Regions from separate parts of the Phyllobacterium zundukense genome, predicted to be linked through region 2. Evidence: riboswitches for the same ligand, from Rfam matches in the RefSeq annotation. Region 2 holds a riboswitch; each other region holds the start of a gene.
The links. Region 2 has a riboswitch for cobalamin ahead of bluB (5,6-dimethylbenzimidazole synthase). Riboswitches for the same ligand answer to the same signal wherever they lie in the genome.

Region 1 (5,422 bases), on a different replicon from region 2:
TCGAATCGCTTGGCGAAGTTCTGGTGTTGACGCGCAATGAAAGCGCCGTGCACGAGAAGATCGGCGTCTATGACAAGCCTGTCGTCGGCAAGCATGCCTCGATGCTGCTCGGCGAGCAGATCGATATGCGCATCTTCCCGAATTCCTGGGCTCACGGCTTCGCAGTCGAAAAACACGATGGCGAGGACGTCCGCCGCAGCCTGCAGTTTTTCGACGCCGCTGGCGAAGCGATCCACAAGATCCACCTGCGCCCGGCATCCGATCTGGCAGCCTATGAGACGCTCGTCGCTACGCTGCGCCTGGACGACCAGTCCCAGACCCTGGAGCTGACATCGCTCCCGAAGTCCGAGGAAAAAACCCTTGAGATCGCGGAACTGGATGCTTCCGGCCTGCGCGACCGCTGGAGCCAGATGAAGGACGTGCATGAATTCTTCGGCATCCTGCGTTCGCTCAAGATGACGCGCCATCAGGCGGTGCAGGTGATCGGCCAGGATTACGCCTGGCAGCTCGATGCCGATGCACTGGCAGCGATGATGCACCATTCTGCACAGGAGCAGATCCCGATCATGTGCTTCGTCGGTAACCGCGGCTGCATACAGATTCATTCGGGACCCATTCAGTCGGTCAAAGCCATGGGCCCGTGGATCAATATCCTGGACGAGACTTTTCACCTGCATCTGCGCACCGATCACATTGCCGAGGTCTGGGCCGTGCGCAAGCCGACCAAGGATGGCCACGTCACATCGCTCGAGGCCTATGGCTCCGAAGGCGAGATGATCATCCAGTTCTTTGGCAAGCGGCATGAGGGAGCGGGCGAGCGCAGCGACTGGCGCCAGCTGATCGAAAGCCTGCCGCGCCTGATGCGTGTCGCAGCATAGGGAATTGACGATGACACTCAGACTCCCGATCATCGCCGGCGTTCTAGGCTTGTTATCCTTGTCCGGCGCCGCCTTTGCCGAAGAAATCACCGGCCGCGTTCCCGATGCAAGCCGGGTGGTGTCGATCGGCGATTCCATCACCGAGATTGTCTATGCGCTCGGCGAGGAGGGGCGGCTGGTCGGTCGCGATTCGACCAGCACCTATCCCGACGCAGCCAACAAGCTGCCGGATGTGGGCTATATGCGCGCGCTGTCACCGGAGGGTGTGCTGTCGATCAACCCGACCGCAATCATCGCTGTCGAGGGTAGTGGTCCGAAAGAAACCATCGAGGTTCTCAGGAAGGCGAGCGTCCCCTTCGTCTTCGTGCCTGAAAAATACACCGCCGCCAGTGTGGCAGAGAAAATCCGCATCGTCGGCAAGGCACTTGGTGCCGACGACAAGGCGGAAAAGCTTGCAAAGCAGGTCGAAGCCGATCTTGCCGCCGCTCAAGCCGAGACGAAGGACGTCAAGGCTCGCAAGCGTGTGCTCTTCATCCTCAGCGCCAAGGACGGCAAGATCATGGGCTCGGGAACCAAGACGGCCGCCAATGGCATAATCGAACTCGCCGGCGCGGAAAATGCTGTCACGCAGTTTGAGGGCTACAAGCCGCTGACTGACGAGGGCATCATAACGGCAAGGCCGGACGTCGTTCTCGTCATGGATCGCGGCGGCGATCACTCCGCTGCGAATGCCGAGCTTCTCGTCAACAAGGCCATAGCTGCAACGCCTGCAGGCGAGGCCAAGAACATCGTGCGCATGAACGGGCAACTTCTTCTCGGTTTTGGTCCGCGGGCGGCAAAGGCAGCGCATGATCTTGCCAAGGCAATCTACGGCAACGAAGTGAGCCAATGAGCTATTCCGTCTTGATGAAGCCAGCCGCCCTGCGATCAACACAGGGTGGCGGAAAAACGCGTGCGGAAGGCGACCGTTCCTTTCTGGCGAAGTGCGTGATCCTGGTGCTTTGCATGGTTCTCGTGGCAACGATCATGTTCAGCCTTGCGGCTGGCGCATCTGATGCGTCGATCGTTTCGGTCATCGGCACAATGTTTTCGAGCGCCGGCAGCACAGGCGATGCTTTGACGCTGCGCGATCGCATCATCATCTACGACATCCGCCTGCCGCGCGTTATTCTCGGCGCGCTGATCGGCGCTTCGCTCGCCGTTTCCGGCGCGGTCATGCAGGGCCTTTTCCGAAATCCCTTGGCTGATCCCGGCATCGTCGGCGTATCGGCTGGTGCCGGCCTTGGCGCCGTCAGCATGATCGTCCTCGGCGGTACTTTCCTTGCACCTCTAATCGCCCTGTTCGGTTTCTATGCCTTGCCGCTGGCTGCCTTCTTCGGCGCGCTCGCCTTCACGCTGATCCTTTATCGTGTTGCCACGCGGCGCGGGCAGACATCCATCGCCACCATGCTGCTTGCCGGCATCGCCCTTGGCGCCATGGCCGGTGCCTATATGGGCGTCCTCGTCTACATCGCCGATGACCGGCAGTTGCGTGACCTCACCTTCTGGGGGCTGGGCTCGCTAGCCGGCGCCAACTGGGTGAAAATTGCTGCCGCCGGTCCGTTCATCATACTGGCATTGCTGATCTCCCCCTTTCTCGCCCGCGGTCTCAACGGCCTTGCCTTGGGGGAGGCGGCAGCGAGCCATCTCGGCATTCCAGTCCAGCGCTTCAAACGCATCGCGATTTTGGTTGTCGCGGCGGCAACCGGTGCGTCCGTTGCCGTCAGCGGCGGCATCGGCTTCGTCGGCGTGGTCGTCCCGCATCTGCTGCGCCTGATGATCGGACCGGATCACCGCTACCTGCTTCCGGCCGCCGCCCTGCTCGGCGCAAGCCTGTTGCTGCTTGCCGACGCGGTCAGTCGCACCATTGTCGCTCCGTCGGAACTGCCCATCGGCATCGTGACCGCTGCTGTCGGCGCGCCCTTCTTCCTGTGGATATTGCTGCGCCGCCGCGGCATTCTGGATCTATGACAATGATCGAAGTTTCCGACGTTTCCGTTTTCCTCGGCAAGAAGCAGATCGTTGAAAATGCCAGCTTCAACACGGAAGCTGGGCAATTCACGGTGATCGTCGGTCCTAACGGCTCAGGCAAGACGACCCTGATGCGAGCCCTGTCCGGCGATTTGCCATTCACAGGGCGCATCGCCATCAACGGACATTCAATCGACCAGCTGAAGCTCTGGCAAATGGCGGCGATGCGCGCGATCCTGCCGCAATCCACGTCACTGTCCTTCCCGTTCACGGTACGGGAAATCGTCAAGCTCGGACTGACCAGCGGCCGCTCGGGAGCCGCGCGGCGTGAGGCGGAAGACCTGCCGGACGAAGCGCTGGCGCTGGTCGATCTCGCCGGGTTTGGCGGCCGTTTCTATCAGGAACTCTCCGGGGGCGAACAGCAGCGGGTGCAACTTGCCCGTATCCTCTGTCAGGTCTGGCAGCCCGTCCTTGACGGCCAGCCGCGTTTTCTCTTTCTCGACGAACCGGTCTCCAGCCTCGACATCAAGCACCAGCTGATCATCATGCAGATCGCCCGGGCCTTTGCGAAGCGAGGCGGCGGCGTCATCGCCATCCTGCACGACCTGAACCTCACTGCGATGTATGCCGATCGTGTCGTCGTCATGCATCGCGGGTGTACCGATTCTGTGGGAACACCTGCGGAAGTCTTGACCGATGAGCGCATCCTGCGCGTCTATGAATGCGCGCTTAAGGTCGGTGCCTTACCCGCCGCGCAGGTCCCGTTCATACTGCCGCAGTCAGCTGCGATATAAATTGTCAGGAGCGATTTTTCTACCTATTGACACAGCATTGTTATTTGATACTAAATATAGATGTTCCGGTTCTCTCGGTCGCAAGACTGGGAGCTAAGAGGGAAGTCGGTGAAGTGGGTCATTTCCACCAATCCCGGCGCTGCCCCCGCAACTGTAAACAGCGAGTTGCTGTCGCCTAAGGTCACTGGAGTGTTGCTTCGGGAAGGCCAGACAGCAGCGCCGACCTGTGAGCCAGGAGACCTGCCGAAACATGATGATCGTCCACGGGCGGGGTGTCCCGGTGTGTCGCTTGCAATGGTCGGCGCGCCAAGCTGACCATCCACATTGCAATGCGTGCGCTCGACCTTTGCCCCCAACATTTGGGGTAAACACATGTCTCTTGTCCTTGAAACTACTCGTACTGATGGCACTACGCCAGCTCGTGCCGGTGAAGCATTGCAGGCCACCGAGCCCGGTTATCGCGTCATCCGCCGCAACGGCTCGGTTACACCTTTCGATCCGCTCAAGATCACCGTCGCACTGACCAAGGCGTTTCTCGCCGTCGAAGGCAACGTCGCTGCCGGTTCGCGCCGCGTGCATGATGTGGTCGAAGCGCTCACCGCCGACATCGTCACTACGCTGAAGCGGCGCAGTGCGGAAGGCCGCCTGTTTCACATTGAGGGTATTCAGGATCAGGTCGAGCTCGCATTAATGCGCAGCGAAAACCACAAGGTGGCGCGAGCCTATGTGCTCTACCGCGAAGAGCGGGCGCAGGAACGTGCGAAGGCCGCCACTGGAATCGTTAGCGATGCTGGTCCGATGTTCACAGTCACACTGCTCGATGGCCGCCGGGAGCCGCTCGACGACGACCGCCTGTCGCGCATTATCGACGAAGCCTGCGAAGCGCTGGAGGGCGTGCAGGCCGCTCCTGTCCTCACCGAGACCCGCCGCAATCTCTATGATGGCATAACGCTGGAGGAACTCTCCCTCGCGCCAATCCTTGCGGCGCGTACACTGGTCGAGACCGAACCCAATTATGCTTTCGTCACCGCGCGTCTGCTGCTCGACAAGCTGCGTCGCGAGGCGCTGAGCTTTGTCTTCGGCCGGCCGGAACAGGCGACCCAGCATGAAATGACCAAGCGCTATGCAGGGTATTTTCCGGCCTATGTGAAGGCCGGCATCGAAGCCGAACTGCTGGATCCCGAACTCGCGCGCTTCGACCTGACCCGCATTTCCGCGGCCCTCAAGCCGGAGCGTGACCTGCAGTTCCAGTATCTCGGCCTTCAGACCCTCTATGACCGCTATCTGCTGCAGACGCGCGGCATACGTTTCGAATTGCCGCAAGCGTTCCTCATGCGCGTCGCCATGGGGCTTAGCCTGCGGGAAATCGACCGCGAAGCCCGCGCCATCGAGTTCTACGATCTCCTGTCCTCGTTCAACTTCATGGCTTCGACGCCGACCCTGTTCAATGCCGGCACCCAGCGCGCGCAGCTTTCCTCCTGCTTCCTGACCACTGTCGCCGATGACCTCGACGGAATCTTCAAGGCGGTGAGAGACAATGCACTGCTGGCCAAATATTCCGGCGGCCTCGGCAATGACTGGACGCCGGTGCGCGGACTTGGCGCCCATATCAAGGGGACGAACGGCGAAAGCCAGGGCGTGGTGCCGTTCCTGAAAGTCGCCAATGATACAGCGATAGCGGTCAATCAGGGCGGCAAGCGCAAGGGCGCGGTCTGCGCCTATCTCGAAACCTGGCACATC
Region 2 (5,422 bases):
ACATCGGAGTGACGCGCGTTATGGCACGCCAATTCATTTATCATATGGCCGGCCTGAACAAGGCATTTGGAACCAAGAAGGTTCTTGAAAACATTCACCTTTCCTTTTACCCGGACGCCAAGATCGGCATTCTCGGCCCCAACGGTGCCGGTAAGTCGACGATCCTGAAGATCATGGCTGGTATGGACAAGGAATTTACCGGTGAAGCCTGGCTTGCCGAGGGTGCGACCGTTGGCTATCTGGCGCAGGAGCCCGCACTTGACCCTACCAAGGACGTGATGGGCAACGTTATGGACGGCGTTGCCGACAAGAAAGCCATCCTCGATCGCTACAATGAAGTGATGATGAACTATTCCGACGAGACCGCCGACGAAGGCGCGAAGTTGCAGGATATCATCGATGCCAAGAACCTGTGGGATCTGGAATCCCAGGTCGAAATGGCGATGGAAGCCCTTCGCTGCCCACCCGGCGACAGCGAAGTGACCAAGCTTTCGGGCGGTGAGCGCCGCCGCGTGGCATTGTGCCGCCTGCTGCTGTCGCAGCCCGATCTGCTGCTCCTCGACGAGCCGACCAACCACCTTGATGCCGAAACCACGGCCTGGCTGGAAAAGCACTTGCGCGAATATGCGGGCTCCGTCCTGCTGATTACGCATGATCGCTACTTCCTCGACAATGTGACCGGCTGGATTCTCGAACTCGATCGCGGCCGCGGCATTCCGTATGAAGGCAATTATTCGGCCTACCTTGGTGCCAAATCCAAGCGCATGCTGCAGGAAGGCCGCGAGGATGACTCGCGCCAGAAGGCACTTGAGCGTGAGCGCGAGTGGATTTCCGCCAGCCCCAAGGCACGTCAGGCAAAGTCGAAGGCGCGTATCAAGGCCTATGACGCGCTTGTCGATGCTGCCAACAATCAGCGTCCGGGCGATGCCCAGATCCTTATTCCGGCGGGCGAGCGTCTCGGCCAGGTCGTGATCGAGGCGGAAAACCTCACCAAATCCTTTGGTGATCGTGTTCTCATCGAGAACCTCACCTTCAAATTGCCGCCCGGTGGCATTGTCGGCATTATCGGCCCCAACGGCGCCGGCAAGACCACCCTGTTCAAGATGATCACCGGTCAGGAAAAGCCGGATTCCGGCTCGATCCGCATCGGTGATACCGTGCATCTCGGCTATGTCGACCAGAGTCGCGATCATCTGAAGGCGGACAAGAACGTCTGGGAAGAAATCTCGGGCGGCAATGAAATCATCAAGCTCGGCAAGCACGAGATGAATTCGCGTGCCTATGTCTCGGCCTTCAACTTCAAGGGCGGCGACCAGCAGCAGAAGGTCGGCAATCTCTCCGGCGGTCAGCGTAACCGCGTGCATCTCGCCAAGATGTTGCAGGCCGGCGGCAATGTTCTGCTGCTCGACGAACCGACCAACGATCTCGACACCGAAACGCTGGCGGCGCTTGAGGATGCCTTGGAAAAATATGCAGGCTGCGCCGTGATCATCAGCCATGATCGCATGTTCCTCGATCGTCTGGCGACGCACATCCTTGCATTCGAGGGTGACAGCCATGTGGAATGGTTCGAAGGCAATTTCGAGGACTATGAGAACGACAAGATCCGCCGCCTCGGCCCGGACAGCGTCAATCCGAAGCGCCCGAGCTACAAGCCGTTGACGCGCTGATTTTATTGGGAGGGCGGCAACGCCCTCCCATCATCATTTTTGACGGACCCATCAGGCTTATTTGCTGGTTTTCACGGTCGATTTTTTTAAAGTACGGCGGATTTCATGGAGCGCGCAATGACTGATCTGTTTGCAACCAAAACCGAGATACTTCCTGCCTGCAAGATCAGCGGACGGGTAAGCGGGCTGTTCGCGGCCCTCGCAGGGGATTTTGTCACGACGCCGGCAAGTTCGCTCGAACTGACTTTCGACGGGATTGTTGGAGATTATCACGCTGGGCCGACCCGCAAGTCCGGCGGACGCGAGCCCTGGTATCCGCGCGGCACCGAAATGCGCAATGAACGACAGCTTTCCATTCTCGCATCGGACGAGCTTGAAGAAGTTGCTACGGGCATGGGATTGCCTGAACTCAAGCCGGAATGGATCGGCGGCAATATGGTCGTTGGCGGTGTCCCGTCGCTGTCGATGCTGCCGCCGCGCACGCTGCTGTTCTTCGAGGGCGGCGTGACGCTGAGGGTCGACGGCCAGAACGCACCTTGCAAAATAGCCGGGCGCTCCATCGGCGAACACGCCGAGACAGCGGACCACACCACCACGGCGCTGGATTTTGTACGGGTGTCGAGACGCCTGCGCGGGATCGTCGCCTGGGTTGAGAAACCAGGTATTATTCGCACCGGCGAAAAGGTTGATGTGCGTGTGCCCGAGCAATGGATTTATCAGCCTTGAGGCTTGCACCAGAGAATTTTCTGTGGCGAATAGATTGAAGGTCCGGTGCCTGCCGATTGATGAGATCGCGGGAGAATCGGGAAGCCGGTGAAAATCCGGCACGTGCCCAACGCTGTAAAGGGGATGGGCCGCGCAGATGCCACGGATGTGTCCGGAAGGCGCGCGGTTCAGATGAACCTCAGTCAGAAGACCGGCCGGACCTTATAGCTCAAACCGCGCGGACGGCGGGGAGGGTTTCAAGCGTTGTTGGGAGCAAACAATGCACGATGTTTCCTATGGTCCGGTCACTGCCGCTGGCTTTTCGGATAATGAGCGCGCCGCGGTCTACAAAGCCATCTACACCCGGCGCGATGTGCGCGACCAATTCCTGCCGCGCGCGATCCCTGGCGACGTATTGATGCGGCTGCTCAATGCCGCGCACCACGCGCCATCGGTCGGCTTCATGCAGCCGTGGAACTTCATCGTCATTCGTGATGAGGTTCGCAAGACCGAAGTGCACCGCGCTTTCACTCGCGCCAATGAGGAAGCGAAAGCGCTGTTCGCCGATGAACGGCAGGCGCTCTATGCTTCGCTGAAGCTCGAAGGCATCCTCAAGGCGCCGATCAATCTTTGCATCACCTGCGACCGGACGCGCGGCGGCAAGGTTGTGCTTGGCCGCACGCATAACCGGCAGATGGACGTCTACAGTACGGTTTGTGCTGTGCAGAACCTTTGGTTGGCGGCTCGTGCCGAAGGCATCGGTGTCGGCTGGGTCAGCATCTATCATGATCAGGATATGCGGCAGATCCTCGGTATTCCGGATCATGTGGAGATCGTCGCCTATCTGTGCATAGGCTACGTCGATCAGCTTTATGATACGCCGGAGCTTGAAAAGCGTGGCTGGCGCAACAGATTGCCGCTGCGCGACCTCATCTTCGAAGAAGGCTGGCAGGGCGATACCGATATCAGCTCGGGTCTTCCTCGTCCGGATCCAGCAAGCGGGTTGCGCGCCACTCTGTCAGCTTCCGATTGATCGCATCGAGCACAAAAAAACGGGCCGAATCCTTGTCATAGCCCTCGTCGCGCAAGGCGTCATAATCCGTGTGCTGGTGGCGGACATGGGCGACGGCAGCGAGCCAGACGGCGATGGGGGGTGGCAGGCTTCTCATGTGGGGTGCGCCTGCCGCTGCGCGGATCGGCTCCGAATCCGAATAGGGAACCGCCGGGAGAAGCAGCGTCAGCGCTTTGTTGATAGCGCGCTGGCGGTTCGTACCTGTGCTCATGCGGATTCCTTCAGACCGATTCTTCAACCTATTTCAGACACGGCAAAATTTGTCGTCAACAGCAAAAAGAAACTTGCCAAAACCTTGTTTCTCACATAAACATATCTTTATGTCTTTTGAGGATAAAACGATGGACAAGCGCGATCTCAACCTAGACCTGATGGTCGATACGCTGAAGGCAGCGGCCGAGCCAAGCCGCTTGCGCATCCTGGCGTTGCTGTCGCGCGGCGATCTGACAGTTTCCGACCTTACGTCCATTCTCGGCCAGTCGCAGCCGCGCGTATCGCGCCATCTCAAGCTGCTGTTCGAAGCAAGCCTTATCAACCGCTATCAGGAAGGCTCCTGGGCCTATTTCCGTCTGGCGGATTCCCTCATCGTCGGGGACATCGCGCGTTCGCTGCTGGATCGTCTCGATTGCTCCGATCCCTTGCTGGAGCGCGACCTTGAACGTCTTTCCTCGGTGAAATTGCAGCGCCGCGAACGCGCGGCCGCTTACTTCAGCGCCAACGCCACAAGCTGGGACGTGATCCGCTCGTTGCACGTGCCGGATGGGGCCGTGGAAGACGCGCTCCTGAAGATTGTCGGGCGCAAGCCATTCCAGGCCATGCTCGATGTCGGTACGGGTACGGGACGCCTGCTGGAACTCTTCTCGCCGCTTTATGTGCGCGGCGTTGGTATCGACATTAATCGCGACATGCTGACCATTGCCCGCTCCAATCTGGACAAGGACGGCATTACCAATGCGCAAGTGCGCCATGGCGATGTTTATTCACTCCCGGTTGATCGGGAATCCTTCGATCTTGTGACCATTCACCAGGTCCTGCATTTCCTTGATAATCCGGCGGAAGCAATTCGCGAGGCGGCGCGTGCGCTGCGCGCAGGCGGTCGAATGCTGATCGTGGATTTCGCTCCGCACGAACTTGAGTTTCTGCGCGACAGCCATGCGCATGTGCGTTTGGGCTTCAGCGATACGCATATGCGTGACTGGCTTACCGAAGCCGGTCTGATGCTCGAGGAAAGTCTGGAACTTGAGCCGAAAGACAAGGACAAACTGACTGTCAAATTGTGGCTGGCACGCGACCCACGCCTGCTGATTGCCGATCCCGCTTTAACCTCCCGCGTCACGGAGAGTGTATGATGAGTTTTTTCCGCCAATCACGCCGTCCCGATCTTGGTACCAATATCCGGGTTTCGTTCGAATTCTTCCCGCCCAAGACCGAGGTCATGGAAGAGCGGCTTTGGGAGACCGTGACGCGCCTCGCGCCGCTCCATCCTGAATTCGTGTCGGTGACTTATGGTGCGGGCGGATCGACTCGTGAACGCACTGCCCGTACCATCAAGCGCATCCTCACGGAAACCGATGTCAATGCGGCGGCACACCTGACCTGCGTCGATGCGACGAAGGAAGAGGTGGATACCGTCGTGCGCGAGTTTGCCGCCATGGGCGTCAAGCGTTTTGTCGCGCTGCGCGGCGACCCGGCGGGGGGTGTCGGTGCTCACTACAAGCCAACTGCCGGTGGCTATGAGAACGGCGCCGATCTGGTCGCTGGTCTGAAGGCTTTCGCCGATTTCGACATTTCCGTCTCCGCCTATCCGGAAAAGCATCCGGAGAGCCCGGATTTTGCCACCGACATCGATATGCTGAAGCGCAAGGTCGACAATGGTGCGACGCGGGCGATCACGCAGTTCTTCTTTGAAAATGACCTCTATGAGCGTTATGTCGAAAAAGTGCGCCGCGCTGGCATCTATATTCCCATTCTGCCG
Region 3 (5,422 bases), 310 kb from region 2:
GGTTTTCATCGGCGATACGATCCGCACGCGGGTTACGATCAGCACCAAGGAAGACGATCCAAAACGTCCCGAGAGCGGCCGGGTGGTCGAGCGCTGTGAGGTGATCAATCAACGCGACGAAGTGGTATTGGCTGCCGACCATATTTTGATTGCCGAGCGCAAGTCCAAGGGTGCATGACAGGCGCGATGAAGTGCCGAATGGAGATTTGAAATGACAGGTAAGCTTGAAGGCAAACACGTTCTCATCACAGCAGCAGGACAGGGCATCGGCCGGGCCTCGGTGCTGGCTTTTGCGCGCGAAGGTGCGATTGTGCATGCGACCGATATCAATCAGGAGCTGCTCGAGGCATTGCCGAAGGAAGCGGGTATCAAATACTGCAAACTCGATGTCCTGAAGACGGATGAAGTCAATCAGGTGATCAGCGAGATCGGCGCAGTCGATGTGCTGTTCAATTGCGCCGGCTTTGTCCATGGCGGCTCGATTCTGGACATGCCCGATGCGGATCTGGAGTTCGCGCTCGACCTCAATGTCCGCGCCATGATCCGCACCATCAGGGCAGTGCTGCCGGGAATGATCGAGCGCAAGGATGGAGCGATCATCAACATGTCGTCCGTTGCCAGCAGCGTGAAGGGCGTGCCGAACCGTTTTGCCTATGGCGTGACCAAGGCAGCCGTTCTGGGTCTCACCAAGGCTGTAGCCGCCGACTACATCACGCAGGGTATCCGCTGCAATGCGATCTGCCCGGGCACCGTGGAGAGCCCGTCGCTGGAACAGCGCATGCGTGCGGGCGGTGACTATGAGGCAACGCGCGCGGCATTCATTGCGCGCCAGCCTATGGGCCGTCTCGGGCTGCCGGAAGAAATCGCCGACCTCGCCGTCTATCTCGCCGGTGCGACCTATACGACCGGTCAGGCATACAACATTGATGGCGGCTGGACCGTCTAGGAGACTTTGGGAATCCACCCTGATGGCCATCTGATGCGATTTTCTGCGTTTCCGGTGCTCTTGGAAGTCCACTGCGCTCCGGTTCTCAAAAACCACACCAGCTGCCTCATCAGGATGAATTCTCAAGCGTCTCCAATAAGAAAAAGGAACAGACAATGAAATTTCTACGTTATGGCGAGCCGGGGCAGGAAAAGCCTGGCGTTCTCGATGCCAAAGGGCAAATCCGCGATCTGTCTGGCAAGGTGAGCGATATTTCCGGGGCGGTGCTTGACCCGGATGCGCTGGCCAAGCTTGGAGCGCTGGACGTCGAGAGCCTTCCGGCAGTTGGCGGCAATCCGCGTCTCGGACCCTGCGTCGCCGGGACCGGCAAGTTCATCTGCATAGGTCTCAACTATGCTGATCATGCCGCGGAATCTGGCATGGCCGTGCCGCCCGAACCGGTGATCTTCATGAAGGCGACATCGGCAATCGTCGGTCCAAATGACGATCTGGTCATTCCACGCGGTTCGGAAAAGACCGACTGGGAAGTCGAACTCGGCGTCGTGATTGGCCGTACCGCAAAATATGTGACCGAGGCCGAAGCGCTGGACTATGTCGCCGGCTATTGCACGGTGCATGACGTCAGCGAGCGAGCTTTCCAGACGGAGCGTTCCGGTCAATGGACCAAGGGCAAGAGCTGCGACACGTTCGGGCCGACCGGTCCGTGGCTCGTGACCAAGGATGAGGTCGCAGACCCGCAGAGCCTTCCCATGTGGCTGAAGGTGAATGGCGAGACCATGCAGAATGGCTCGACCAAGACGATGGTCTATGGCGTTGCCTTCCTCGTCTCCTATCTCAGCCAGTTCATGAGCCTGCAGCCTGGCGACATCATCTCGACCGGCACGCCTCCCGGCGTCGGCATGGGCATGAAACCGCCGCGTTATCTCAAGGCCGGCGATGTCGTGGAACTCGGCATCGAAGGCCTGGGTACCCAGAAACAGGTGGCGCGCGCCGACATTTAGGCGCCTGCGTCCTAGCAACAGATACATGAGGCATATTGTGACCCGCATCACCGATCTTCGCGTTTTTGATATCCGCTTTCCCACCTCGCAAAGCCTCGACGGGTCGGATGCGATGAATCCGGATCCGGATTATTCGGCTGCCTATGTCGTGCTTGACACGAATACGGACGGCCTTTCCGGTCACGGTCTCACCTTCACCATCGGCCGAGGCAATGAAATCTGCTGCCTTGCCATCGAGGCGATGAAGCATCTCGTCATTGGCCTCGAACTCGACTGGGTGAAGGAAAATCCAGGCCGTTTCTGGCACTTCGTTACCGGCGACAGCCAGTTGCGCTGGATCGGTCCGGACAAGGGCGCGATGCATCTGGCGACGGGCGCCGTGGTCAATGCCGTATGGGACCTGCTCGCCAAGGAAGCGAAGAAACCGGTCTGGCAACTGGTGGGTGAGATGACGCCGGAGGAGATCGTCAATATCGTCGATTTCCGCTACCTGACCGACGTTTTGACGCGCGACGAAGCGCTGGCGATCTTGCGGAAGGCTGAAAGCGGCAAGCAGGAGCGGATAGCGACGCTGAAGGCGGAAGGCTATCCCTGCTATACGACATCTGCCGGCTGGCTCGGCTATTCGGATGAAAAGCTGCGCCGCCTTTGCCAGGAGGCGGTGGATTCGGGCTTCAACCACATCAAGATGAAGGTCGGCCGCGATCTTGATGATGATATCCGCCGTCTGACGATCGCCCGCGAGGTGATCGGCCCGGACCGCATCCTCATGATCGATGCCAACCAGGTCTGGGAGGTCAACGAGGCGATCGACTGGGTGAAAAAGCTTGCCTTCGTCAAGCCGTTCTTCATCGAGGAGCCGACAAGTCCGGACGATGTCGCGGGCCACCGCAAGATTCGCCAGGCGATCAGCCCTGTGAAGGTGGCGACCGGCGAGATGTGCCAGAACCGTATCATGTTCAAGCAGTTCATCGCCGAAGGCGCCATCGACGTGGTGCAGATCGATTCCTGCCGCATGGGCGGGCTGAACGAAGTGCTGGCCGTGCTGCTGATGGCGGCGAAGTACAACCTGCCGGTCTGGCCGCATGCGGGCGGCGTCGGCCTGTGCGAATATGTGCAGCATTTGTCGATGATCGACTACATCGCCGTCTCCGGCACTAAGGAGGGCAGGGTCATCGAATATGTCGATCATCTGCATGAGCATTTTGTCGATCCCTGCAATATCCAGGATGCCGCCTATATGCCGCCATCGCTGCCGGGCTTCTCGATCGAAATGAAGCCGGAATCGATCAAGCAGTATCTGCATCGTACCACGGCCTGAGTCATCATGGATCCATGAAGAAACGGCGGCAGAGATGCCGCCGTTTTCGTTTCAAGATTTTTGTCGCCTTGCGTAAATGCGATGTCGTTTCCGCACCTATTCTTTTTTCGTGCCGGATGCTTTTATCAGGACACTTGAGGTGCCGCTTTCTAGGGGAAGCGGAGAATTGGGAAGCCGGTCGAGAGTTCGCTCTTCAACCCGGCGCTGCCCCCGCAACGGTAGTGGAGTAAAACGCGGCAAAATAGCCACTGGGAGTGCACCCCGGGAAGGCGCCGTGAAGCCCGGCAAGGCAACTCCAGAGCCCGGAAACCAGCCCCGAGTAACAACACCGACTGATCGCGGTGGGCGATCAAGGAGCATGATTTTGTGCAGGCAACACTTGTTGACTGTGCGGGCGTTCTTCTCCGTCACCACCAGTCAGTTCTTTGCAGCTGTTAGGGCGAGGACACGACATGGATATTCGTAACGAACTGATCCGGAATCTCAAAAACCGGAAACCGGGCTACGGACTTGAACAGGCCTTCTATTCCGATCCGGACTATTACCGCCTCGATATGGAGAACATCTTTTATCGCGACTGGCTGTTCATCGGCCATGACTGCGAAGTGGCGAAGCCGGGCAATTATTTCACCCTACAGGTTGGCGACTATCCGGTCGTCATCGTCCGCGACCGCCAGGGACAGATCAGGGCTTTCCACAATTCCTGCCGCCATCGCGGGTCGCGCATCTGCTCGGCCGAAAAGGGTACGTCGGCGAAACTCGTCTGCCCCTATCACCAGTGGACCTATGAGCTTGACGGCCGCCTGCTGTTCGCCCGCCAGATGGGCGATGATTTCGACGCCAGCCAGCACAGCCTGAAGACCGTGCACTGCGAAAGCGTCGGCGGTTATATCTTCATCTGCCTCGCACCAGTCGCACCGGATTTCGGCCCGACGCGCGCCCTGCTCGAACCATACCTCGCGCCGCATCGCCTGACCGAGACGAAGGTCGCGTTCCAGAGCTCGATCGTTGAAAAGGGCAACTGGAAGCTCGTCTGGGAAAACAATCGCGAGTGCTATCACTGTGTCGCCAACCACCCGGAACTGTGCAAGACCTTCCCGGAGGCGCCGAGTGTCACGGGCATCCAGGGATCAAAGGACGATCCGGAGATCGTCGCGCATTGGGACAAGTGCGAGGCGGCCGGCCTGCCGAGCGTCTTCCGCATCGCCGAGGACGGACAGTACCGTGCGACGCGCGTGCCGCTGTTGCGCGATGCCGAGAGCTACACGTTGAGTGGCAAGCGTGCGGTCGGCAGGCAGCTCAGCGATGACGTCAACGCCAAGCACATCGGTTCGCTGCTGCTCTACCATTACCCGACCACATGGAATCACATCCTCGGCGATCACGCCATCTCGTTCCGCGTGCTACCGCTCGGCCCCAATGAAACGCAGGTCACCACCAAGTGGCTGGTGCACAAGGATGCGGTGGAAGGCGTCGACTATAATATCGAAGAGCTGACGCATGTCTGGCTCGAGACCAATGATCAGGATCGCCGCATCGTCGAAGAAAACGCCTTCGGCATCCGCTCCCCCGCCTATGAGCCCGGCCCGTATTCGGTCGAGCATGAAGGCGGCGTACTGCAGTTCCTCGAATGGTATGGCAATGCGATGGAGACGCGTCTCTCCGGCGACAAGAAACTCAGCAAGGTAGCGTAAATGAACATGTCGCTTTCTCAGAATTACCCGCACCTCGACCAGATGCAGCCGTGGAATGACCGGCTGCACCTGCTCGAGTGCCTGTCGATTGTCGAGGAAGCGCCCAATGTGAAGACCTTCACCTTCAGGTCGGACAATCAGAACTGGTTCCGCTATGAGCCGGGCCAGTTCATGACTTTCGAACTGCCGGTGCAGCCGGAAGCGGTGCTACGCACCTATACGCTCTCCTCCAGCCCGTCGCGGCCCTTCACCATCGCCGTGACAGTCAAGGCGCAGGAGGAAAGCATCGGCACACGCTGGATGCTGGATCATCTGACACCCGGCGTGCGGCTCAAGGCATTCGGCCCGCTTGGCGATTTCTCCATGCGCAAGCATCCCGGCGGGAAGTATTTGTTCATCTCGGCGGGGTCCGGTATCACGCCGATGATGTCGATGACCCGCTGGATGCATGATTGCGCAC

Region 1: another riboswitch for cobalamin. It lies ahead of BLM14_RS29545 (ribonucleoside-diphosphate reductase subunit alpha); the one in region 2 lies ahead of bluB (5,6-dimethylbenzimidazole synthase).
Region 3: another riboswitch for cobalamin. It lies ahead of BLM14_RS03315 (aromatic ring-hydroxylating oxygenase subunit alpha); the one in region 2 lies ahead of bluB (5,6-dimethylbenzimidazole synthase).

What each region holds. Positions count from the first base shown of each region.
Region 1 covers NZ_CP017944.1:230,375-235,796, forward strand. Annotated here, with positions in the region: gene BLM14_RS29525 (hemin-degrading factor) at 1-878, shown strand, start outside; gene BLM14_RS29530 (heme/hemin ABC transporter substrate-binding protein) at 889-1,770, shown strand; gene BLM14_RS29535 (FecCD family ABC transporter permease) at 1,785-2,888, shown strand; gene BLM14_RS29540 (heme ABC transporter ATP-binding protein) at 2,891-3,682, shown strand; cobalamin riboswitch at 3,732-3,944, shown strand; gene BLM14_RS29545 (ribonucleoside-diphosphate reductase subunit alpha) at 4,055-5,422, shown strand, end outside.
Region 2 covers NZ_CP017940.1:974,877-980,298, forward strand. Annotated here, with positions in the region: gene ettA (energy-dependent translational throttle protein EttA) at 21-1,670, shown strand; gene BLM14_RS04725 (MOSC domain-containing protein) at 1,788-2,396, shown strand; cobalamin riboswitch at 2,423-2,609, shown strand; gene bluB (5,6-dimethylbenzimidazole synthase) at 2,656-3,408, shown strand; gene BLM14_RS04735 (DUF2293 domain-containing protein) at 3,341-3,658, opposite strand; gene BLM14_RS04740 (ArsR/SmtB family transcription factor) at 3,789-4,796, shown strand; gene metF (methylenetetrahydrofolate reductase [NAD(P)H]) at 4,796-5,422, shown strand, end outside.
Region 3 covers NZ_CP017940.1:669,704-675,125, forward strand. Annotated here, with positions in the region: gene BLM14_RS03295 (MaoC/PaaZ C-terminal domain-containing protein) at 1-178, shown strand, start outside; gene BLM14_RS03300 (SDR family oxidoreductase) at 212-946, shown strand; gene BLM14_RS32620 (hypothetical protein) at 1,056-1,103, opposite strand; gene BLM14_RS03305 (fumarylacetoacetate hydrolase family protein) at 1,102-1,947, shown strand; gene BLM14_RS03310 (L-fuconate dehydratase) at 1,985-3,268, shown strand; cobalamin riboswitch at 3,389-3,600, shown strand; gene BLM14_RS03315 (aromatic ring-hydroxylating oxygenase subunit alpha) at 3,721-4,962, shown strand; gene BLM14_RS03320 (FAD-binding oxidoreductase) at 4,963-5,422, shown strand, end outside.